One region of the Microbulbifer sp. TB1203 genome, then DNA from elsewhere that is predicted to be linked to it. Evidence: predicted binding sites of a transcription regulator. Region 1 holds the regulator's gene; each other region holds the start of a gene.

Region 1 (5,908 bases):
TCTGGGCGCCGAAATCTTCTCTCAGGATAGCCTCGATGGCGTCAAAGCTCGACAGAGTGAATACAGTGGCGCCCAACATGAAGTAGAGGCGCCAGTAGAAGGTCACCGGGTCCAGGTGCGGCAGCGCCCTCTCCAGCAGGCCGGCGAAGCGGCTGTAGCTGTCGCCGTAGCGGGAGACGATAAAGCGGCGCAGGTGCCCTTGGGATTGGCTATAGGCCAGCCCCAGCAGCCGCATAAAGCGCTGGGGATCGCGCCCCTCTGCCGCCAGGCTGCCGAGCCCCACCCGGTAGAGACTCTCCAGCAGCTCTTCCACCGTCAGCCGCTGGCCCGCCGCCTCACGGCGATCCAGTTCGCCGGCGAGACTGGCGGTAAAAGGCGTCAGAAAGCGCTCGAACACTGCCTGGATCAGTTCTTTTTTTGATCCAAAGTGGTAATTTACTGCGGCGAGGTTGACCCCGGCTGTGCTGGTGATGGTACGCAGGGAGGTTTCGGTGAAGCCGCGCTCGGCAAAGAGCACCTCAGCGGCGTCCAATATCCGGCCGACCGTATCCGTCTGGCTCATAGGAATTCGAACCAACAATTAAAACAGTTGTTTAGTGAAAAGGCAGATTAGCATATTCCGCGCCAGCAGGCGGTGTTGAACCGGTGGCGCGGACATTAAATTGAAGGGAAGAATCGAGGAGAAGGGTTGCCATGACTCATAAACGACCGGAAATTGGCAGTTGGTTCGAGAATATCGACGGCGGCCTGCTGTTCGAAGTGGTCGCGGTGGACGATACCATCGAAGTCCAATACGCCGACGGCACCCTGGATGAGTTCGACTGGGAACAGTGGCGGGAGATGTCGCTGGTCACGGCGGCAGAGCCGGAGGATGCCAACGCGGCCTTCGGCCTGACTGTGGACGACCAGTCACCGAATGCGCGGGGCTTCAGCGTGCCGGAGGATACCAACCCTCTCGACCACGTTGAGGGAGAACCTTTCGAGGGGACGGACGAGTCGTCCTGAGGCCCCTTGCCAAGAGAATGAAAACTGGAGGTTCGTATCACGCCTCCCGCCCCCTGATGTAATCGATAATGATCTCCGCCGCCTCCTCTACAGTATCCACCATGCTGAATAAATCCAGGTCCGAGGCGTCAATGCAGCCGCTCTCCAGCACCGTATCCATCAACCAGCCGTGCAATCCAGCCCAATAGCGCTTGCCCACCAGCACGATGGGAAAGCGCTGCACCTTCTGCGTCTGCACCAGGGTCAGCGCTTCGAACAGTTCGTCCAGGGTGCCGTAGCCCCCGGGCATACCCACAAAACCCACCGCGTGTTTGACGAACATAAACTTGCGCACAAAGAAGTAGCGGAAGTTGAGGCTGATGTCCTGGTAGGGATTGGCCGCCTGCTCGAAAGGCAGTTCTATGTTGAGGCCGATGGAGACGCCGCGCTGGGGCAAGGCACCGCGATTGCAGGCCTCCATGATCCCCGGGCCGCCACCGGTCATCACCGGTATACCTTCGGCGGCCAGCAACTCCCCCAGTCTGACTCCCTGCTGATATTCCGGAGTATCCTCTGTAAAGCGCGCACTGCCGAATACTGTCACGGAACCGGTGAGCGCAATCAGTCGTTCAATTCCATCCACCAGCTCGGACTGTATCCGCAGTACCCGCCAGGCTTCCGGCATTTTTGCGTCCAGCATTTTCTTTCCTTTTATTTGTCGCGTATCTCTTTCAACCAGCCATTTTCTCCCCTCCTCTACTTATAGCAGCTTAATAGCGACAATGGCGTTGCCGGCCGCCCACCGGCACAAAGATTGCGCAGGAGGCAAATCTGTATATAATCCCAGCAACTGTATATAAATACAGAACAACCTCAGGTGACCCTATGACCAATCTCACTGCACGCCAGGCCCAGGTACTTGAACTGATCAAGTCCTATCTGGAGGACACCGGCTATCCGCCCACGCGCGCGGAGATCGCCCAGGAACTGGGCTTTCGATCCCCCAACGCCGCGGAAGAACACTTGAAGGCACTTGCGCGCAAAGGCGCGATCGAGATGGTGGCGGGTGCCTCGCGGGGAATCCGCATTCCCGATTATCAACCGGGCCTGCCGATTGTAGGGCGTGTAGCCGCCGGCAACCCGATCCTCGCCGAGGAGAACATCGAGGATTACTGCGACCTTCCGGCAGATTTCTTTCACCCACCGGCGGACTACCTGCTGCGGGTGCACGGCATGAGCATGCGCGACGCCGGCATACTGGATGGCGACCTGCTTGCGGTACAGCGCACAGATCAAGTGCGCAATGGCCAGATAGTGGTGGCGCGGATCGAAGATGAAGTCACCGTCAAGCGCTTCCGCCGCAAAGGCAACCAGGCCACTGTGCAGCTATTGCCGGAAAACGAGGATTTCGAAGTGATTCAAGTGGATATGCGGGACAAGCGTTTTGCCATTGAAGGACTGGCGGTGGGAGTGATCAGGCAGAGCCCCTGATCAATTAACAATGACCAGGCTGGAGTAATCCCAATTGAACATTGGTAACTGGTCATTGATCAATGAACCGTGTGATTTACCGGGGTCCCCTCTTCGTCTTCATCGAAATAACCCGACTCCATATCGTCGATATTCTGTACAGCTTCTATGCCGGCCTCCAGCATGGCCCGGGCAATGGCGATTTTGTGTTCGCGTATGAAATCCAGACTCTCACTGGAGAAATGGATACGCACCAGCGGGTCCTCCCGGTGGCCGGCACGGCGCAGCGCCACATCGCCATTGGCCAGTTCAACAATTTCAAAAGTCTCGGAGGACATACCCTTCTCCCGCTACATCAATTTGTGTGCAGGGTAACATACAGAGGCCGGAAGCCAGAAATCGGACTTAAAAACTGCCCGCTCCTACCACTCTTCCATATGCGCGCGCTGGCGCCGCACCAACTCCACTAGCGCGGCACGCCATGCTTGCAAACGCTCTTCGCTGAGAGCCGGAATTTCGGCAGCGGACAGGTTTTGCAACGGAATCAAGTTATCCTCCCCGCGATTTCCTTCGCTCTTCCCGCCGGAGAACTTCCACAGCTGCAACCACGCGGCCTGCAGTTGCGACAGCCAGCTGTCAGGGTCCCCGAGCAGCTCCAGCAGTTCAGCGGCCTCCGCACAGGCCGTACCGCGGGCTGCGGCCCGCTCCTTGAGTTCAGACGCGGATTCCGGTTCGCAACCCAGTTGCAACTGAAACGCCAGCTCGCAGAGAAAGGCGCGGTAGGCGCGCCACAGCTGCACCACTGCTCCCTCCTGCACCGCCACCTGCCGCAACGCGGGCCCGGTCTCTCCATCCAGGAGCAGTTGGCTTTTACGCAGAGCGGACGCCACCGCGCCGGTGTAAGGATTGCTCATCTGCCCGCGGCCGCTTTCTTGTGTGCCGGCTTGCGCGTGGTACCACTGCTTCCGGACTCAATCTGCCACTTGCCGTCTCGATAAAAGGCGCGCCAGCCGGTGGCCTTTCCCTCTTCCTCGGACTGTACATACTGCTCTTGGGTCTTGCGGCTGAAGCGCACCACCGTATCCCGCCCCTTGTCGTCCTCGGTGGGCGCCGAAAACAGGAAGCTGTACTTGGGATCGATCTCGCTTTTGTGCGGCAACAGCTCTTTCACCAGTGGCGCGCGGGTCTCGCGGTTCTTCGGGAACTGGCTTGCGGCGAGGAACAAGCCCGAGGCGCCGTCGCGCAGGATATAGTGGTCGTCCACTTTCTGGCAGGGCAGCTCGGGCATGGGCACCGGATCCATTTTCGGTGGCGCCGGCTGGCCGTTCTTGAGCAGTTTACGGGTGTTCTTGCACTCTTCGCTGGTGCAGCCGAAGTACTTGCCGAAACGACCGGACTTCAGCTGCATATCGCTGCCACACTTGTCGCACTCGATCAGCGGCCCGTCGTAGCCCTTGATCTTGAAAGTGCCCTTCTCCACCTCGTAGCCGTTGCAATCCGGGTTGTTGCCGCAGATATGCAGCTTGCGCTGCTCATCCAGCAGGTAGCTGTCCATGGCGGTGCCGCACTTGGAACAGCGGCGCTTGTCGCGCAACTGGCGGGATTCTGCTTCTTCATCCTTGTCCGCGTCCACGGCCTCTTCGCCGGGCACCAGGTTCATGGTGTTGGTGCAGCGCTCCTTGGGTGGCAACCCGTAACCGGAGCAGCCGAGGAAAACGCCGGTGGAGCCGGTGCGGATCTGCATATGCCGGCCGCACTTGCTGCACTCGATATCGGTGTCCGTGGGCGCGTTGCGGCGCATGCCGTCCTCGGCGGCCTGGGCTTTTTCCAGGCGCGCGGAGAAGTCCTTGTAGAATTCGTCGAGCAGCTCTTTCCAGCCCTTGTCCCCCCCCGCCACCGCGTCCAGGGATTCCTCCAGGTTGGCAGTAAAACCGTAATCCATCAGGTTCTTGAAACTCTCGCTCAGGCGGTCGGTGACGATATCCCCCATTTTTTCCGCGTAGAAGCGCCTGTTTTCCAAGCGGACGTAGCCGCGGTCCTGGATAGTGGAAATGATTGAGGCGTAAGTGGAGGGACGGCCGATACCGCGCTTTTCCAGCTCTTTCACCAATGCCGCCTCGCTGTAACGCGCCGGCGGTTTGGTGAAATGCTGTTTCGGATCCAGTTTTTTCAGCGAGAGTTTCTCTCCCACTTTCACGTCCGGCAACAGTAGGTCTTCGTCTTTTTTGCTGACCGGCGGCGCCACCTTTAAAAAGCCGTCGAAACGGATCACGCGCCCGCGGGCGCGCAGCTCGAAGTCGCCGGCGGTAACCACCACCGAGGTGGACGTGAACTGCGCCGGGGTCATCTGGCAGGCCACGAACTGCTGCCAGATCAGGTTGTACAGGCGCTCGGCGTCGCGCTCTACGCCGGAGAGCATGTTCGGCTGCACACGCACATCCGAGGGGCGGATCGCCTCGTGGGCCTCCTGGGCACCTTCCTTGCTGCTGTAGCTGTTGGGGTTTTCCGGCAGGTATTTATCGCCGTAGCTCTCGCCGATAAATTCGCGTACCGATTCAACCGCCTCCGCACTCAGATTGGTGGAGTCGGTTCGCATATAGGTAATATGCCCGGCCTCGTACAGGCGTTGCGCCAGCATCATGGTTTTCTTGACGCTGAAGCCCAGGCGATTGCTCGCCGCCTGCTGTAAGGTGGAAGTGATAAACGGTGCCGAAGGTTTGGAACTGGTGGGCTTGTCGTCCCGCGCGGTAACCTTGAACTCGCTCGACCGCAGGGCCTTGACCGCGGCGCTGGCCTGTTCCTCGTTGACCGGGCGAAAGGCTTCGCCGGCCTGCTTTTTTACTTCCAGGCGCAGCGGATCTGCCTTGGCAGTTTCGGTATCCGCGGCGAGAGTCCAGTACTCCTCGGGAATAAAGGCGCGAATCTCCCGCTCCCGCTCGACCACCAGGCGCACCGCCACCGACTGCACCCGCCCGGCGGACAGGCCGCGGGCCACTTTTTCCCACAGCAGTGGCGAGACCATGTAACCGACGATGCGATCGAGGAAGCGGCGCGCCTGCTGGGCGTTGACCCGGTTGATATTGAGTGGGCCCGGGTCCTTGAAAGCTTCCTGGATCGCGGACTTGGTGATCTCGTTGAACACCACCCGGCGGTAGCGGCCCTCGTCGCCGCCGATGGACTCGCGCAGGTGCCAGGCGATCGCCTCTCCCTCGCGGTCCAAATCCGTGGCCAGATAGATATGGTCGGCATTGGCGGCCAGCTTGCGCAGTTCGCTCACCACCTTTTCCTTGCCGGGCAGGATTTCGTAGTGAGCGGCCCAGTTGTGATCCGGGTCTATGCCCATGCGCTTGATCAGCTGCTCGCGATTTTTCTTGCGCTTGTAGGCCTCCTTGGCCTCCGGTGAAAGCTTGCGGGTCTCCGCGGCGCGGCGCGCGCGCTCCTTCGCGTCTACCGG
Region 2 (5,908 bases), 2.2 Mb from region 1:
CCAACTTCCCAGCTTGGCGATAGGCGAACTGACAGCCATCCCGGCTTTGTTCACCGAACCGGGAGAAAAACACCCGGTTGCGCATATCGCAAATATCCTCAACCTTGTAAAACTCCTGGTATTGCCGGATCAATGGCAACACGTCTTCCAGGTTTTTGTTGGAAACCGCTTCGATCATTCTCCTCTTCCCTGACACTGTCACTTTTGGTCACTGCGGGCCTGCGGCCCGTTTGCGGAGCTGGAGCTCCGCGGTCCCGGGGTTAGAGCGGTTGGAGTTTGGCCATGGCCACTACCAGCCACTTGCTGCCCGCATCGTCGAAATTGACCTGTACGCGCGCGCGGGGGCCGTTGCCTTCGAACTGTATTACGGTGCCCTCGCCGAATTTGGGGTGCTCCACGCGGCCACCGAGGGCCAGCGGGGGCAGGTCGTCGAAGTCCGGCGCGGGGTCGGACAGGTTGCCGATCTTGCCGTAGTTCGAGTTGAACAAGGGGCGGGAGATTTCGGTTTTCAGGCGCACCTCGTGCACCAGCTCCGGCGGAATTTCGGCGATAAAGCGCGACGGGCTGTTGTAGGTCTCGCTGCCGAACAGGCGGCGGTTTTCCGCGTAGGTGATGTACAGCTTCTGCATCGCTCGGGTGATGCCCACATAGCAGAGGCGGCGCTCCTCCTCCATGCGCCCGGGCTCCTGGGCGGACATCTTGTGCGGGAAGAGGTTTTCCTCCACCCCGGCCATAAACACCAGCGGGAATTCGAGGCCTTTGGCGGAGTGCAGGGTCATCAGCTGTACCGCGTCCTCGAACTCGTCCGCCTGGCCCTCGCCGGCGTCCAGTGCGGCGCTGTCCAGGAACTGGTTGAGCAGCGGCGGCTCCTCTTCGCCTTCGGGCACGTCGATGCCATCGAAGGCGCGGCAGGCGCTGACCAGTTCCTGCAGGTTCTCCACCCGGGTCTGGCCCTTTTCACCCTTTTCCTTGCCGTGGAATTCCAGCAGGCCGCTGCGCTCGATCACATCCTCGGCGATCGCATCCAGCAGTTTGTCTTCGGCATCCGCGGCCAGTTGCTCCACCAGGTTGAGAAAGCTCTGCAACGCATTGCCGGCACGCGCGGACAGTACGCGCTGCTCGATCATCTGCGTCGCGGCTTTCCAGAGGGAACTGCCGTGCTCGCGGGCATAAGACCGCACCGCCTCGACGCTGCGCGCACCTATGCCGCGGGTGGGGGTATTCACCACCCGCTCGAAGGCGGTGTCGTCGTCGCGGCTGGCGATCAGGCGCATATAGGAGAGGGCATTTTTGATTTCCATGCGCTCGTAGAAGCGCTGACCGCCGTAGATGCGGTAGGGTACCTGCTCGCGGAGCAGGGCCTCCTCCAGTACCCGCGACTGGGCATTGGAGCGGTAGAGGATGGCCACGCTGTCGCGGCGGTTGCCGTCGCGCACCCAGTCGTCGATGCGGTCGACGATAAAGCGCGCTTCGTCCTGCTCGTTGTAAGCGGCGTAGACCGCGAGGGGTTCGCCTTCCTCGCCATTGGTCCACAGCTCCTTGCCCAGGCGCCCGGCGTTGTTCGCGATCACCGCGTTGGCGGCGTTGAGGATGGTGGCGGTGGAGCGGTAGTTCTGCTCCAGGCGCACCATCTGCACGTCGTGCATATCCCGAGCGAAGTGCTGGATATTCTCGATTTTGGCCCCGCGCCAGCCGTAGATGGACTGGTCGTCGTCACCCACCGCGGTGATATGGCACTGGTCACCGGCGAGCAGGCGCAGCCAGGCGTATTGGATGGTGTTGGTGTCCTGAAACTCGTCCACCAGGATATGCGGGAAGCGGCGGCGGTAGTGGGCCAGCACGCTGTCGTTGTTCAGCCACAGCTCGTGGGCGCGCAGCAGCAGCTCGCCGAAATCGACGAGACCGCCGCGCTGGCAGGCCTCCTCGTAGGCGAAATAGATGCGCACCATAGTCTGCAGCCAGGGATCGCCGCCGGCATTGATGTAGTGCGGGCGCAGGCCCTCGTCCTTCTGCGAGCCGATCCACCACTGGGTCTCCCGCGGCGACCATTTGGATTCGTCCAGTTGCAGGTCGTTCTGCACCCGCTTGATCAGGCGCAGCTGGTCGTCGGAATCGAGAATCTGGAAGTTCTGCGGCAGGTTGGCCTCTTTCCAGTGGGCCTTGAGCAGCCGGTGGGCCAGGCCGTGGAAGGTGCCCACCCACATGCCGAAGGTGTTTACCCCCAGCAGCTCCTCGATGCGCCCGCGCATCTCGCGGGCGGCCTTGTTGGTAAAGGTGACCGAGAGGATGGAGTAGGGGGAGGCCCCCTCCACCTGCATCAGCCAGGCGATACGATGCACCAGCACGCGGGTCTTGCCGGAGCCGGCGCCGGCCAGTACCAGTTGGTTGCCCGGGGGCGCGGCCACGGCCTCGCGCTGGGCGTCGTTGAGGGGGTCTAGAATCTGCGATACGTCCATGGCGGGGATTGTACCAGAGCCGGGGCCTCTTAAACTGGCTAAATAAACAGGTCCGTGTCTTTGATGGGCACGCTCGCCGGGCCCGTTTTGACTCGCGCCGTCCATGGCGCTCGCCCGCTTCGCGGGCGCCTGCGGCGTCCAAATCGGCGGTCCTGCCGATTTGTGCCCATCTACGCCCTCGAGACCCGGACAGAATGACCGCCCCCGGCAGCACGACCGCCACCGCCTCGGCTAGAACCACTCGCCAGCATCGGGGCTTGCGGCTAAACTGCCAATCCGAATATACAAAGGAAGTCCCGTGAAACCGGCGGAAGTCACGCAGAAAATCAGCGAACAGCTGTCATCCATGCGCAAATCGGAGCGCAAGGTGGCGGAGTATATCCTCGCCAATCCGGACGAGATCATCCATATGCGCATCGTCGACCTGGCCACCGAGGCCCAGGTGAGCGAGCCGACGGTAGTGCGATTCTGCCGCGCGGTGGGCTGTTCCGGCTTCCAGGAGTTCAAGCTGAACCTGGCCCAGCAGTTGGCCTCCAGCCCCAGCTTTGGCCAGATCGCAGTGACCGATACCGACACCATTGCCGAGTACAAGCGCAAGGTGTTCGACTCCACGGTGGACACCTTGCTCAATGTGCGCGACAAGATAGACGCCCGCGCGCTGGAGGCGGCGGTCACCGTTATCGCCGCCGCGAAAAGGGTCGAATTCTTCGGCTTCGGCGCCTCCGGCGCGGTGGCCGCGGACGCCCAGCACAAATTCTTCCGCCTGCAACTGGCCACCGCGGCCCACTCCGATCACCACATGCAGAACATGTCCGCCATGTCCATGGAGCCCGGCGACGTGGTGGTGGCCATCTCCCAGAGCGGGCGCACCAAGGCGCTGCTGCACTCCATGAAAATGGTCAAGGAGCAGGGCGGCACCGTGATCGGCCTGGCGCCGAGCGGTTCGCCGGTGGCCCGGGAGGCAACCATTCCGCTGGAGGTGGATGTAGAAGAGGATATCGAGATCTACACTCCCCTCTCCTCGCGCATCGCCCACCTGGTAGTGATCGACGTGCTCGCCATCGGCGTGGCCCAGCGCAAGGGGCCGCAGTTGCAGGAGCATTTGCTCAAGCTGAAGAAGGGGCTGTACAGCCTGAGGGAAGACAAACCCTGATCGAAAAACAGTTTTTCCCTTATAGGATGGGCAAAGCGAAGCGTGCCCATCAGGGCCGCAGATGATGGGCACGCTTCGCTTTGCCCATCCTACGGGAATCGCCCGGCTCCCGTTCAGCCGGCATAGTGTTTTTTCAGCGCCTCAATAAAGACACTGACCTTCTGCGGGCGCTGTGCCGTAGCGGGAAACACCGCATAGATCCCCCCGCCGGGCAGTTTCCAGTCCGGCAATAGCCGCACCAACCGCCCGGCGGCGATGTCTTCGCCCACCGCGTAATCCGGCAGTACTGCGATGCCCGCGCCCGCCAGCACTGCGGCCTGCACCGCGCCGGTGGTGTTGGCCATGATTGCCGGGTTGAACCGCCGGGTCTCTTCAACACCGTTTGCAGTGAAGGTCCAGTACAGGGGATTGGACAGCACCGATAACCCGACGAAGGGGCACTGCCCCAGTTCCTCGGGCGACTGCGGCAACTCTCCGGAGAACAGCTCCGGCGCCGCCACCAGCCACTCACTGAAATGCGCGATCTGCGCCGCGCGGTGGCTGGAATCCGCCAGCCGGCCGATACGAATGGCCAGGTCTATTCCCTCCGCCACCATATCTATGCGCTGGTCGCTGGAGAGGATCTCCACACGCAGTTCCGGGTATTCCCGGCACAGTTGCGCCGCCAGCGGTGCGACCACCGCGGCCGCGTAGTCCACCGGGCAGGACAGGCGCAGCCTGCCGCGGGGCTGTTGGACGCAACTGCCCACCTGGGAGACGGCCGCTTCCGTATCCCGCAGTATCTTCTCGCAGGCCTCGTAGAACAGGGTCCCGGCCTCGGTCAGGTGCAGCCGGCGGGTGGTGCGCACCAGCAGGTGGGTGCCGATTTCCGCCTCCAGCTTTTGTATATGCGCGCTGACCACCGTCTTCGCCAGCCCCAGGCGCTTCGCCGCCGCAGTGATGGAGCCGGTCTCCACTACCGCCACGAAGACCACCAAGCGGTTGAGATTGATATCCAACAGATTAGCCATTGCCTTTATTGTCCTTCTATACCGAACAAAGATTCCAGATTTAACCATCTTATCAGCACAGTAGTTCGGGACCATACTGCTCTCCGTCGAATCCACAACCCACTTATCGGAGAAAAGACCCATGAAAATTGCACTGATCGGCGCCAGCGGATTTATTGGTTCCAGCCTGCTCACCGAGGCCCTGGAGCGCGACCACCAGGTTACCGCCCTGGTCGCCCACCCGGACAAACTGCAGCCCCGCGACGGCCTGACCGCGGTGGGCATCGACGTGCTCGACACCGGGCGTCTCGCCGATCGGCTGGCCGGCCACGACGCCGTGATCAGCGCCTTCAGCGGCCACGCCCAGGAGGATGTGCGCGGCTATTACGGCCGCGGCATCGAGTCGATCCTCGCAGCAACCAAACGTGCCGGGATAGAACGCCTGCTGGTGGTCGGCGGCGCCGGCAGCCTGGAGGTGGCGCCGGGGGTGCAAATGGTAGACACGCCGGAATTCCCGGCGCAGTGGAAGGAATCCGCGCTGGGCGCGCGCGACACCCTCGAGCGGCTACGCGGTGAAGAGGAACTGGAATGGACCTTCCTGAGCCCGGCGGCGCTGATCGAGCCCGGCGAGCGCACCGGCAATTTCCGCCTCGGCGGCGACCAGTTGCTGGTGGACGGCGAGGGCCAGAGCCGCATCTCGGTACAGGACTACGCCGTGGCAATGATCGACGAACTGGAACAGCCCGCGCACAGCCGCCGGCGGTTTAGCGTGGCTTACTGACCTCCTTTCATACCAGCGGGCCGCTCGGCCCGCTCCGAATGGATGCCGAACTGCGGGACGCATTTGCGGTTATCGTAAATTCGGCAGACGGGGTGCTGTGACCGGAGAACCGGTCGCGATAGACCGGGAAGCCGCCGCTGGCGAAACGCGGGGCGCGCCGCTACCATGGCACCCCCGCAAAGACTTCTCTTCAAAAGTCCGACGCCGCTGCCGGCTCCCCGCCGGAGAACTTTCACCGCTGTACCCGAGCCGATACCTATGCCGCCGATTTCCATGTCCGCCGACAAGACCCCGCCACGCTGGCTGGCGGTGTGGCTGGCGGCGCTGGTGGCACTGACGCCCTTTTCCATCGACAGCTACCTGCCGGCGATCCCGGCCATGGCGGACGCCCTGGGCACCGCCGTTGCGCGGGTACAACACTCGGTATCCAGTTTCCTGCTCGGCTTCGCCATCGGCCAGCTGCTCGGCGGGCCCCTGTCGGATCGCTGGGGCCGGCGTTTGGTCGGCACCATCGGCCTGCTGGTATATA
Region 3 (5,908 bases), 510 kb from region 1:
GGATGATTTTAAGAGCAACTGGCGGGCCTTCTGGCATGCGGCCAACCAATTGCAGTTCCTACGGGGCTTTTCCATGTCCACCCGGAGCACAGTTGCCGATGGCAGTCTGGATAGTGTCTGGCGCAGTTGGGAGGCGCTGCGCCAAACTGGCGGTGAGCGGGATCAGGTGGTGGGCCAGTGGAGCGATGTCTTCGAGCTGAGCCTGATTCCCGAAGATCAGTTGCATGCCCTGATTGCCCTGGGACTGCCCGAGCCGCAAGTGGGGCTGGACTTGACCGCGGATAACGGTGAGGTGCTTGTGAGTGGAGAGGTTGTAGAACTGTGTTGGGTCGATCAGAAAGTTGTGATCGTTGAAGAATTGATCTCAGTGCCCGCGGGCTGGATCGCTGTCGAGGCCGGGGGGGATTTGATATCCCGGATAGAACAACTGAAACAGGATGGAGTCTGGTAATGCCAGCCATACAAGTCGCCATTTCCCAGGACTTTTTCCAGGCTTTTGCGCGAGTGCCGAGGGCGCAGCAGAAGAAGGTGAATGAGTTTGTCAGCAAGTTTCGCAATAACCCCGAAGCTTCCGGCATCAACTACGAGAAGATCAACGATGCGGCCAGCCCCGGATACCGCTCGGTGCGCATTGACCAGGATTACCGGGGGATCGTTTACAAGCCGAAGGTGGGCAATGTCTACCTGATGATGTGGGTGGACAAGCACGACGCCGCCTACGACTGGGCACGGCGGCACAAGTGTGAGGTGCACCCTGAGACGGGTTCGCTGCAAATCTACGAGACGGTTCACAGTGAGCTTGCCGTTGCGGTGGTTGCGCAAGCAGTGCCGGCCGCTGAGCCTCTATTCAGTTTGCGGGATCGTGAGCTCTTGAGGCTGGGTATTCCGCAAGAGCGGCTGGAGGGTGTAAAGGCGTTGGTCAGTCAGGACCAGCTGGATGCCATGCAAAACACGCTTCCGGTGGAGGCCTTCGAGGCGCTGTGTTTCCTGGCAGAGGGGCTGCCGCTCGAGGAGGTGATGGAGGAGTATGCCGCTGCGGACGGTCCGTCGAAGATCGATATCGAGGACTACGAGCGGGCCCTGCTGACATCCCAGAGCCAGCGCCGTTTCCATGTGGTGGAAGATGAGATGGAGCTCAAGCAGATGCTTGAGGCCCCTCTGGAGCAGTGGCGGGTGTTCCTGCACCCGACCCAGCGTGAACTCGTCGACCGTACCTGGAACGGCCCTGTACGGGTGCTTGGCGGGGCTGGTACCGGCAAGACGGTGGTGGCCATGCACCGCGCCCGCTGGCTGGTCAAGAATGTGCTCGAGCCCGATGAGAGGCTGCTGTTCACCACCTTTACCCGCAACCTGGCCATGGATATCGAGGCCAATTTGCGCAAGATCTGCACGCCCGAGCAGATGAAGCAAATCGAGGTGATGAATATTGATCGCTGGGTGCATCGTTTTCTCAAGCGCGAGAAAGAGTCGCTCAAGATCGTGTATCCGGGTAACGAGTCCTATGACAAGTGTTGGGAAAGGGCCGTGCAAATGGCTCCCAGCGAAATTGATTTACCAGACTCCTTTTATGAGGAAGAGTGGGAGCGGGTCATTCTTCCACAGCGGGTGCTGAGTCAGAAGGAGTATTTCAAGGCCAGCCGTATTGGTCGCGGGGTGGCGCTGAACAGAAAACAACGGATGCAGATCTGGCCGGTATTCGAAGAGATGCGCCTGCAGCTTCATCAACATGGCCTGGTAACGATGGAGGACGGTGTCTTTATTGCCATCGACAAGATCAGGGAGGGGGCGGTGGTGCGGCCCTACCGTGCGGTTGTGGTCGATGAGGGCCAGGATCTCGGCGCTGAGGCATTCAAGTTGCTGGGTGAGCTGGTGCCCATTGACAACCGGGATTGCATGATGATTGTTGGTGACGCTCACCAGCGCATCTACAAGAAAAGGGCTTCTTTATCCTCCTGCGGTATCAATATTCGGGGCAGGGGGCGCAAACTTCGTATCAACTACCGTACCAGTGAGCAGATCCGCCGTTATGCCACCGCGGTGCTGGAGGGCGTGGAGGTCGATGACCTGGACGGCGGGACAGACAGGCCAAATGGCTATCGGTCACTTTTTGATGGCCAGCCGCCGTCTGTGCATGGATTCGAAAATGCGCAGGATGAAGCGGAATTTATTGTTCAGAAGATCCGGCGTTTGCAGGAAGAGGCGGTTCCGCTGAGTGATATCTGCCTTGTAGGGCGAACGGAAATTCCTTTGAAAATGGTCACCGGGAAACTGCGGGAAGCCGGGATAGAAGTGTACAAAGTCAGCCGGGATACTACCGATAATACCGCGGTGCTAGGGGTCCGTTATGCCAACATGCATCGGATCAAAGGCCTGGAATTCAAGGACGTGTTTCTGGTCGGCATCTCAGAGGGCGTGGTGCCCATGCCGCCGAGAGGAAATAGTACGGAGGATATCACCGAAATACGGGCTCGGGAGCTGAATGAACGGGCCCTGCTGCATGTGGCGGCTACGCGTGCGGTTCGCTCATTGTTTGTGACTTGGTGTGGTAGCCCTAGCAGGTTTATTGCAAATGAGTGATTGAGAGGGGCTTGCGGATGACCGGAAAAATAGAGATTTTGGAATTGGCGCAGACCCTCGGCGAGGAACTGCACAAGCACGGCTGGCGCGCCACGGCGGCGGAGTCCTGCACGGGCGGCGGCATCGCCGCGGCCATCACCTCGGTGCCCGGGGCCTCCAACTGGTTCGAGGGCTCGGTGGTGAGCTACGCCAACCGGATCAAGCGCGATTGGCTGGACGTGGCGGAGGAGGATCTGGAAAGTTTCGGCGCGGTGAGCGAGCAGGTGGCGCGGCAGATGGCCAGCGGTGCGCTGGCGGCCATGGATGCCAATATCGCCGTGGCGGTGAGCGGCATTGCCGGCCCGGACGGTGGCACCGAGGAGAAGCCGGTGGGCACGGTGTGGATCGCCTGGGCCATATCCGCCGGGCAGGAGCCGGTAACCATCCGGGCGCAGTGTTTCCATTTCGAGGGAGACCGCGCGGCGGTTCAGGCGCAGACGGTGGCCGAGGCGCTGCGGGGGATGCTGGTGCTGGTGCGGGAACATCCGGAGTAGCGGCGGGTGGCGATTCTGCTCCAGTTTTGAGCCGGTGACGGTCCTGCGGACCGCGAGCGGAGCTGGAGCTCCGCGCTCCCGGGATTACTGGTTGCTTATACAGTAATCCTTCGCTAAGCTTGCCCCCAACAAACAACGCTCAAACACACGGGAAGGGTCATGGATTCCAACAAAGACAAGGCACTGCAGGCGGCGCTGTCTCAGATCGAGCGCCAGTTCGGCAAGGGTACGGTGATGCGCATGGGGGACAAGGAGCGCGTCCAGATTCCGGCAATATCCACCGGCTCCCTGGGCCTGGATGTGGCCCTGGGCATCGGCGGTCTGCCCCGCGGCCGAATCGTGGAGATCTACGGCCCGGAATCCTCCGGTAAAACCACCCTGACCCTGCAGGTCATTGCCGAAGCCCAGCGCAAGGGCGGCACCTGTGCCTTCGTCGATGCCGAGCACGCGCTGGACCCCATCTATGCGGAAAAGCTCGGCGTGAATGTGGACGAGTTGATCGTGTCCCAGCCGGATACCGGCGAACAGGCGCTGGAAGTTGCCGATATGCTGGTGCGCTCCGGCGCGGTGGATGTACTGGTGGTGGACTCGGTGGCGGCGCTGACCCCGCGTGCGGAAATCGAGGGCGAGATGGGCGATTCCCACGTGGGCCTGCAGGCGCGACTGATGTCCCAGGCGCTGCGCAAGCTCACCGGCAATATCAAGAACACCAATACCCTGTGCGTTTTCATCAACCAGATCCGCATGAAGATCGGCGTGATGTTCGGCTCGCCGGAGACCACCACCGGCGGCAACGCGCTCAAGTTCTACTCCTCCGTGCGCCTGGATATCCGCCGCATCGGCTCGGTGAAAGAGGGCGACGAAGTGGTGGGCAACGAGACCCGGGTGAAGGTGGTCAAGAACAAGGTGGCGCCGCCGTTCAAGCAGACCGAGTTCCAGATCATGTACGGTCAGGGCATCAACCTGCTGGGCGAGATCATCGACTACGGTGTCAAGCTGGGCCTGATCGACAAGGCCGGCGCCTGGTACAGCTATAAGGGCGACAAGATCGGCCAGGGCAAGGCCAACGCGGTCAAGTTTCTGAAGGAGAACCAGGAAATCCGCGATGAGATCGAAGGCCAGCTGCGCGCGCAGTTGCTGGGTGCTCCGGTGCCGGCGAAGCCGGAGGAAACCGCAGCGGAAATCACGGAAGACTAGTGTTTCCCTCCGAGGACAAGACTCAAGCGCTCTACGGTGCGGCGCTTGAGTTGCTCTCCCGACGCGAGCACTCCCGCCTCGAATTGCGGGAGAAGCTCGCAGATAAATTCCCCTGCGCCGATTTCGATGCGCTGTTCCAGCGCCTGCAGGATCTCAACTACCAGTCCGATCACCGCTTCGCCGAGGTCTTTGCCCGCTCCCGCGTACAGCGTGGCCAGGGACCGCTGCGCATCCGCCGCGAATTGCACCAGCGCGGTATCGAAGGCGACCTGATCAACAGTGCGCTGGAGCAGTTGGAAGCGGACTGGTTTGCGCTCGCCGCGGAGCAGCTGCAGCGCAAATTCCGCAGTCCGGTCAGCTCCGCCCTGCCGCGTGACCAGCAGCTCAAGGAACGAGCGCGGCGCCAACGCTATCTCGCCTACCGCGGATTTCCCGCCGACGCCATCAACTGGGCGCTGGACGCGGAGGAATCCGACTTATACTCTGCTCATTAGAGTTTACTGACCCCTGTAGGAGCGGCTCCCTGGGAACGCCGAGCTCCAGCTCGGCACGCGGGCCGCGGGCCCGCTATCGCGGCCAACGGCCGCTCCTACAGATTGTCAGGGAAACAACAATAAGCGCGAGAATTCCCCATGATCCTGTCCATCGACCAGGGCACCACCGGAACCACCGCCTTCGTCTTCGACACCAGCGGCACCCTGCTGGGCCGCAGCTATTCCGAACTCCCCAATTACTATCCCCACCCCGGCTGGGTGGAACAGAAAGCCGAGGAGATCTGGCAGGTCACCCTGCGGGTCTGCGCCGCGGCGTTGGAGCGGGCGGGGATTGCCGCCGCCGATCTCACCGCCCTGGGGATCACCAACCAGCGGGAAACCACCATCCTGTGGGACCGGAAAACCGGCGAGCCGGTATGTCCGGCAATCGTCTGGCAGTGCCGCCGCTCCGCGGAACTGTGCGCCGAGCTGGAGCGCGCGGGTAAAGCCGAGTGGTTGCTCGAGAAGACCGGCCTGGTACTGGACGCTTACTTTTCCGCCAGCAAACTGCAGTGGCTATTCCGGCAGCAGCCGGAACTGCTGGCCCGCGCTCGCGCCGGCGAACTCTGCTTCGGCACCGTGGACAGCTGGCTGATCTGGAAGATGAGCGGCGGCCGTGCCCATCTCACCGACCACACCAACGCCAGCCGCACTCTGCTGTACAACCTGGAAGAGAGAAACTGGGACGGCGAGCTGTTGGAGTTGTTCGAGTGCCCCCAGTCGCTGCTGCCGAAGATACTGCCCTCAGCCGGACATTTCGCCACCACAGACCCTCAGGTGTTTCTCGGCGCTGAAGTACCCATCTGCGGGGTGGCGGGTGACCAGCAGGCATCCCTGTTCGGCCAGGGCTGCACCGAGCCCGGCAGCATCAAGAATACCTACGGCACCGGCTGCTTTATGCTCGCATACGCAGGCGCCGAGCGGCCGCAGGTGCCCCGGGGCCTGCTCACAACTATTGCCTGCGATCCCGCGGGAGCGCCGGTCTATGCCCTGGAAGGCGCGGTATTCAATGCCGGCTCCGCGGTGCAGTGGCTGCGGGACCAACTGGGCCTGATCCAGCATGCTGCG
Region 4 (5,908 bases), 1.0 Mb from region 1:
GCGTCGGAAAACCGATCGGCCAGGTGGTCGCCAGCGAAACGAAATACGGCGTCGTGTTTACCCCCTCCCTCACCGGGCTGACGCCGGGGCTGCACGGCTTCCATCTCCACGAGTTCCCCAGCTGTGAGCCCAAGGAAAAGGACGGCAAGATGACCGCGGCGCTGGCGGCGGGCGGACACTATGACCCGGCCAAAACCAAGCGTCACGGCCCCCCCTGGGGCGACGGGCATCTCGGGGATCTTCCCGCCATATTTGTCGACCCCAAAGGAAGTTCCACCAGCCCGGTACTGGCCCCCCGGCTGAAACTTTCCGACCTGAAGGGGCATTCACTGATGGTTCACCAGGGAGGGGACAACTATTCGGACCATCCGAAACCCCTGGGTGGAGGCGGCCCCCGTGTCGCCTGCGGGGTTATCAGCACATCCAAATAGTATCGGGCAATCCCGCCGCTACTTGCGTCACTTGCCGGGGATTTGCCCAATCTGGAAATCCCCGGACACAGACTATTCGGATAACCTGGTAATCAGCCAGCCGCTGCTGGTCCCCTGCACCAGCAGGGAAAACAGCACCACCCCGAATACCATCGACTGCACCATCCACCAGTAGGGCAGCTCCATAGGGATGGACAGCACCAGCGCGATGGCAATCACCCCGCGCAGGCTGCCCCAGCCCAGCAGCAGGCGCCAGGGCTTGGAGATTGGCGGCCCCACAAACCGCGCCAGGGGCGCAACCGTAAATATTGCCAGCGCACGCCCGCCGAGGGCGGCGGCAATGGCAATCAACATGGCGAACCAGTGCTGGCTGAACATTTCAAAGGTAATGGTCAATCCCATGATCACGAACACCAGGCCGGTGAGCGCCAGCGCCAGCCATTCCCAGGTGAACGCCGCTCCCACCAGCCGATCTTTGTCCCGCAGCTGCAGGCCGGCGCGGGCCACGATGGCACACATCATCACCGCGAGAATACCGGACACTCCCGCGATCTGTTCCGCCAGGTAAAAGCTGCCGAAGGCGGCCAGCACCAGGATCATCAGCGCCGACCCCACGGCGCGCAGGAACAGCACCAGGGCCACCGTCGCCAGGCCGCACAGCGCCCCCAGTGCCAGCCCGCCGATAAAGCTCCACGCAAAATGCAGCATCACACTGCCGAACGGCTGGACGCCGCCCTCCACTGACTGGGTTGCCAGGCCGAGCACCAGGCCGAAAAGTACTATCGCGGCGGTATCGTTAAACAGGCTCTCCCCTTCCATCAGGATCAGCAGATCCTCCCCCGCACCACTGCTGCGCAGTTTGGCAACCACCGCTACCGGATCCGTGGTCGCCAGTGCCGCGCCGGTCAGCAGCGCCGCTGTCCAGGGAAAGCCCGCTGGGTGATGGGTACCGTAGTAGAGCAGCGTCGCGGCAATCACCGTGAAGACGGCAACGCCCAAAATAGCCAGCAGCAATACCGGCCCCAGCCAGCGCTTCAGCGCCCGCGGGTCCAGTTGCCATGCGGCCTCGAAAATCAGCACCGGCAGAACGACGAAGAACACCAACTGGTTCAGGTTGTACGCCCGCAGGACTGCGTCGTAGTCGGTCACCGGCGGCAACAGCCCGGCGAGCACCCCGGCCGCCAGGCAGCCCAGTGCATAGTCAATGTGCAGGATGCGCGCCAGCACCAGGCCAAAGGCCACCGCCATCAGCAGATAGAGCACTTGACCGACTAAGGTTGTCACCATGGCATTCGGTTCCCTCCGCTATGTCCATGATCTTCAGTGTATGCCCGATTCACCCCGCTTGCGCAGGAGCGGCCCCTCAATTTAGACTGTACATATATACAGTTAATGAAGTGTAGCCGTCATGGCCGAAGAGGACACAGCCAACCCACCACAAGCCCGCAAGGGCCGGGGTGCCGCCAGCAATCTGGCCGGCCGCTTCGCCACCCGGGTAAGCCGGCGGGAGAACGACGGCTGGCAGCTGGAGGAGGAGCCGCCGGAGAGGCTGCTGACCGAGGCCATCGAGGAAAAGGCCCGGACTATTATCAGCAGCAACAGCTCGCCGGACCTGCCCTTCAGCCAGTCGATCAATCCCTATCGAGGCTGCGAGCACGGGTGCACTTATTGCTACGCCCGCCCTTCCCACGCCTATATGGACCTGTCCCCGGGGCTGGACTTCGAGAGCAAAATCTTTTTCAAACCCAACGCCCCGGAGCTGCTGGAAAAGGCCCTGCGCAAACGCAACTATGTGTGCAGCCCCATCGCCCTGGGTACCAATACCGATCCCTACCAGCCGCTGGAGAGAGACAAGCGGATTACCCGCCAGCTGCTCGAGGTGATGCAGCGCTTTCACCAGCCGGTGACCATAGTGACCAAGAGCCAACTGATCCTGCGCGACCTGCCGATACTGGCGGAGATGGCACAGGACGGGCTCGCCCAGGCCGCCATCAGCGTAACCACGCTGGACAATGACCTGAAAAGGAAACTGGAGCCGCGCACCGCCGGTCCCGCCGCACGCCTGCGCGCACTGGAGACCCTGAGCGGCGCCGGCATCCCCACCGCGGTGCTGGTCGCACCCATGATCCCGGCGCTGAACGACAGCGAACTCGAAGCCATTCTCGATGCCGCGCAAAAGGCCGGTGCGGAATTCGCGGCCTATATTCTCCTCCGCCTGCCCTACGAGGTGGCTCCACTGTTCCGCCAGTGGCTGCAGGAACACTACCCCGAGCGCGCCTCCCACGTGATGAGCCTGGTGCAGCAGAGCCGCGGCGGGCGCGACTACCGCAGCGACTTTTCCCAGCGCCAGACCGGCACCGGCGTCTTCGCCCAGCTGCTGCAGCAGCGCTTTCGCGTGGCGATTAAAAAACTCGGGCTGAACCGGCGCAGGCTGGCACTGGACTGCGGGCGCTTCTCTCCGCCTCCCGCAAGCGGCGAACAGCAGTCGCTGTTTTGAGGAGTTCAAATCGCTGACTTGTTCGCCTGCAAGCAGGCTCCGGAACTCCATTCGATTCCTGAGCCCGAGTCATTACAATAGGCGGCCGGAATTTCCGCGAGGCCACCTTGAACAACTGGTTTGTCTATCTGATACGCACCCGCAGCGGAGCCCTCTACACGGGGATTACCCGCGATGTGGAGCGCCGTTTCGCCGAGCACGCCAGCGGCAGCCCCAGGGGCGCCAAGGCGCTGCGCGGGCGCGGTCCGCTGACCCTGGCATTCCAGCACGCAGTTGCCGAAAGATCGGAGGCCCTGCAACTGGAGATGCGGATAAAAAAGTGGCCCAAGGAAAAGAAAGAGGCACTGGTGGCCGGCGATACCGCGCTGCTGGTCGAATGCCAGAGCGGATCGTCCTGATCCGCTCAGTAGGCCACTACCGTATACTCCTGGGAAGCTGTCGAACAGCGCCGCTGGGAGCCAGCCCCCGGATCGAGTCCAGGGCAGGCTCTGCTGGCGAATAACGGCGTTGCAATTCAGCACCGCCTTTTCGCCTGCAGGGCAGGCTCCCACAGCAGGCACAGTGCACAACCAAGCGGACGGCGCCTCGATCTGAACTCCGAAATCTTAGATCAACCGCGGCTTCATAATCTCCGCAATCCACGCCATAAACACCTGTACCCGCCTGGGCTGGTGCCGGCGGTTGGCGTACACCAGGGACACCGGCATGGGCGCGGGCCGGTACTGTGGCAGCACCTCCTCCAGTTCCCCCGATTCCAGATAGGGATGCACGCCGGCCTCCGGCACTTGGATAATCCCCAGCCCCGCCCGGCAGGCCTCCAGGTAGGCCGCGGTATTGTTGACGGTGACCGCTCCCTCCATGGGCAGGGATTTCTCCCTGTCCGGCTCATCCGGGTCGATATACTCGAAACCGGGCGGCCGCGCGCCGAGGGACGGCACATAGTGGACCAGCCGATGCCGGGACAGGTCCTCCAGGCTTCGCGGTGTACCGTGTTCCGCCAGGTACTCGGTGCTGGCGCAGCTCACCGTGCGGTAGTGGCCCAGCGGCCGCGCGATCAGGCCGGAGTCTTCCAGAGTGCCGACCCGCAACACGCAGTCGAATCCCTCGCGCACAACGTCCACAAAGCGGTCGGTGCTGCTCAGTTCTATCTCCAGGTCCGGGTGCCGGCGCAGGAATTCCGGCAGCCGCGGTATCACCAGGTCCCGCGCCACCGGCAGCGGCATATCCACGCGCAGGCGCCCGTGCAGCGCCGACGCATCCTCGCGGAAGAGGTTCTGCAACTCGTCCATATCCGCCAGCAGGTCCCGGCTGCGTTCGTAGAAAACCCGCCCGTCCTGGGTCATCTGCACGCTGCGGGTGGTGCGATGCAGAAGCCGGGTGCCGAGCAGGTTCTCCAACTGCCGCACCGCGCCGGACACGCTGGCGCGGGACAGGCCCAAGCTGTCCGCCGCAGCGGTAAAACTGCCCTGCTCCGCCACTCGCAGGTAGATCTGCAAGGCCTCCAATAATTTCACGCCGCTCGCCACAATTGTTCAAGAAGAGTGAACAGTCTAGTCCGGGAATTCTATGCGCTAACGGCCGGCATAGAGGCGGCTTTTCAAATCAGCGGGGACCGGCGTACTTTTCCAGATGCGCCGCCAGTCCCTTGCGAATAACGCCCCGATCCGTGCCCAGCACGAACAGCGACACCTTTTGATCCAGCCATTTCCCGTAATCCGCGTCCTCTCTCGGAATCGCACAGAAGGCGATGCCCGCCGCCGCCGCGGCTGCGGCGATACGCTCTATTCCCTCGATAACCGCGGGGTGGCGCGTCTGCCAGGGCAGGCCCAGCGCCGCGGACAGGTCCGCGGCGCCCTCCATCAGGATATCGACGCCGGGCACCTCGGCAATGGCCCTGCAGGCTTCCAGCCCCGCGCTATCCTCGATCATGGCCGCCACCAGTACCCGCTCGTCGGCCCTGCGGTTTCGCTCCTCCAGCCGGTCGCTGTGGTAGCCGATATGCCGGTGTACGCTCAGGCCGCGCTGTCCGGAAGGCGGGTAGTGGCACATGGCCACCGCTTGCGCCGCCTCTTCTTCGTTGCGAACCCGCGGAAAGACGATGCCTTCAGCGCCCGCATCCAGCAGTGGCGCAACCAGGTCCGCGCGCTCGAGCGGCACGCGAACCAATGCGGAAATACCCGAGGCACGCGCGGCGACGATCATATGGTCCAGGTCCGCGGGGTTCACCAGGCTGTGCTCGGTATCGAGAATCACGTAATCGAATCCCGCGTGGGCAATAAATTCCACCAACAGGCTCGAGGGCGTACAGCAGAAGAGTCCGTGCAACCGCTCTCCGTTATGCAGCCGTGCTTTCAAACTGCTCTGCGCTTGCAAACTACTCATAGTTGCACAACCTCCGGCTCAACCTCCGCGGCCCGCACGGCGCCGGCCGAGTGACCGAGCGGATTGGCGACGCGGATGTAGTGAGCGCGGCTGTCCGGTTCCCGGGTGAAACGGGTAATCATATTGGCCTTGCCCGGCAGGTCGGCGCCGGCAAGCAGCGGATCGATCAGTTCCCGGCGCAACGCACCGCCCTCTGTCTCCCGGTAATCTTCCAGCACCTGCCGCACCAGTTTCCACAGCGGAGCTTCGGATTCCAGGAAGCGGCCGCAGTGGAGGGCCGCCTGGCACAGGTTATTCACGAACAGGCAATAGACCACGCGCCGCCAGGCGGTATCGCGTTCGTGCAGCATGCTCTCCCGCGCTCTTGAACTTATGGATGGCAGCGCCTTTTCTGGCCAAAGAGAGTCGGACCAGCGCGAGCGATCGAGCTTGGTGCCCTCCATATCCCGCAGGATAATGCCCGCAACGGAACAGCCGTCGAGTTTTACCAGTACGTTCTGCAGGTGGGGTTCGAACGCCACGCCGTGTTCAAAGAAGGCGTGCAACACCGGCGGCAGCAACTGCCGGACGTAATCCCCGAACCAGCGAATGGCAGCGG

What was found. The regulator LexA, encoded in region 1, represses DNA repair genes until DNA is damaged. The targets are predictions, from matches to a motif close to ACTGTNTNTANANACAGT.
Region 2: uvrD (DNA helicase II) is a predicted target of LexA. The motif match lies at 2,490-2,507, and genes of this name have one in related genera.
Region 3: recA (recombinase RecA) is a predicted target of LexA. The motif match lies at 3,197-3,214, and genes of this name have one in related genera.
Region 4: PP263_RS02305 (PA0069 family radical SAM protein) is a predicted target of LexA. The motif match lies at 1,804-1,821, and genes of this name have one in related genera.

What each region holds. Positions count from the first base shown of each region.
Region 1 is NZ_CP116899.1:1,556,187-1,562,094, forward strand. It holds gene PP263_RS06590 (TetR/AcrR family transcriptional regulator) at 1-562, opposite strand, end outside; gene PP263_RS06595 (DUF6763 family protein) at 694-1,005, shown strand; gene PP263_RS06600 (TIGR00730 family Rossman fold protein) at 1,043-1,684, opposite strand; gene lexA (transcriptional repressor LexA) at 1,870-2,475, shown strand; gene PP263_RS06610 (hypothetical protein) at 2,535-2,792, opposite strand; gene PP263_RS06615 (DUF6586 family protein) at 2,877-3,368, opposite strand; gene topA (type I DNA topoisomerase) at 3,365-5,908, opposite strand, start outside.
Region 2 is NZ_CP116899.1:3,781,501-3,787,408, reverse strand. It holds gene PP263_RS16005 (GNAT family N-acetyltransferase) at 1-178, opposite strand, end outside; gene uvrD (DNA helicase II) at 261-2,456, opposite strand; gene hexR (transcriptional regulator HexR) at 2,755-3,609, shown strand; gene PP263_RS15990 (LysR family transcriptional regulator) at 3,723-4,619, opposite strand; gene PP263_RS15985 (NAD(P)-dependent oxidoreductase) at 4,741-5,379, shown strand; gene PP263_RS15980 (multidrug effflux MFS transporter) at 5,638-5,908, shown strand, end outside.
Region 3 is NZ_CP116899.1:2,065,640-2,071,547, reverse strand. It holds gene PP263_RS08825 (DEAD/DEAH box helicase) at 1-451, shown strand, start outside; gene PP263_RS08820 (UvrD-helicase domain-containing protein) at 451-2,577, shown strand; gene PP263_RS08815 (CinA family protein) at 2,595-3,110, shown strand; gene recA (recombinase RecA) at 3,270-4,307, shown strand; gene PP263_RS08805 (regulatory protein RecX) at 4,307-4,801, shown strand; gene glpK (glycerol kinase GlpK) at 4,940-5,908, shown strand, end outside.
Region 4 is NZ_CP116899.1:539,494-545,401, reverse strand. It holds gene sodC (superoxide dismutase [Cu-Zn] SodC) at 1-431, shown strand, start outside; gene PP263_RS02310 (cation:proton antiporter) at 504-1,718, opposite strand; gene PP263_RS02305 (PA0069 family radical SAM protein) at 1,840-2,928, shown strand; gene PP263_RS02300 (GIY-YIG nuclease family protein) at 3,036-3,326, shown strand; gene PP263_RS02295 (LysR family transcriptional regulator) at 3,534-4,442, opposite strand; gene PP263_RS02290 (aldolase/citrate lyase family protein) at 4,531-5,310, opposite strand; gene PP263_RS02285 (IucA/IucC family protein) at 5,307-5,908, opposite strand, start outside.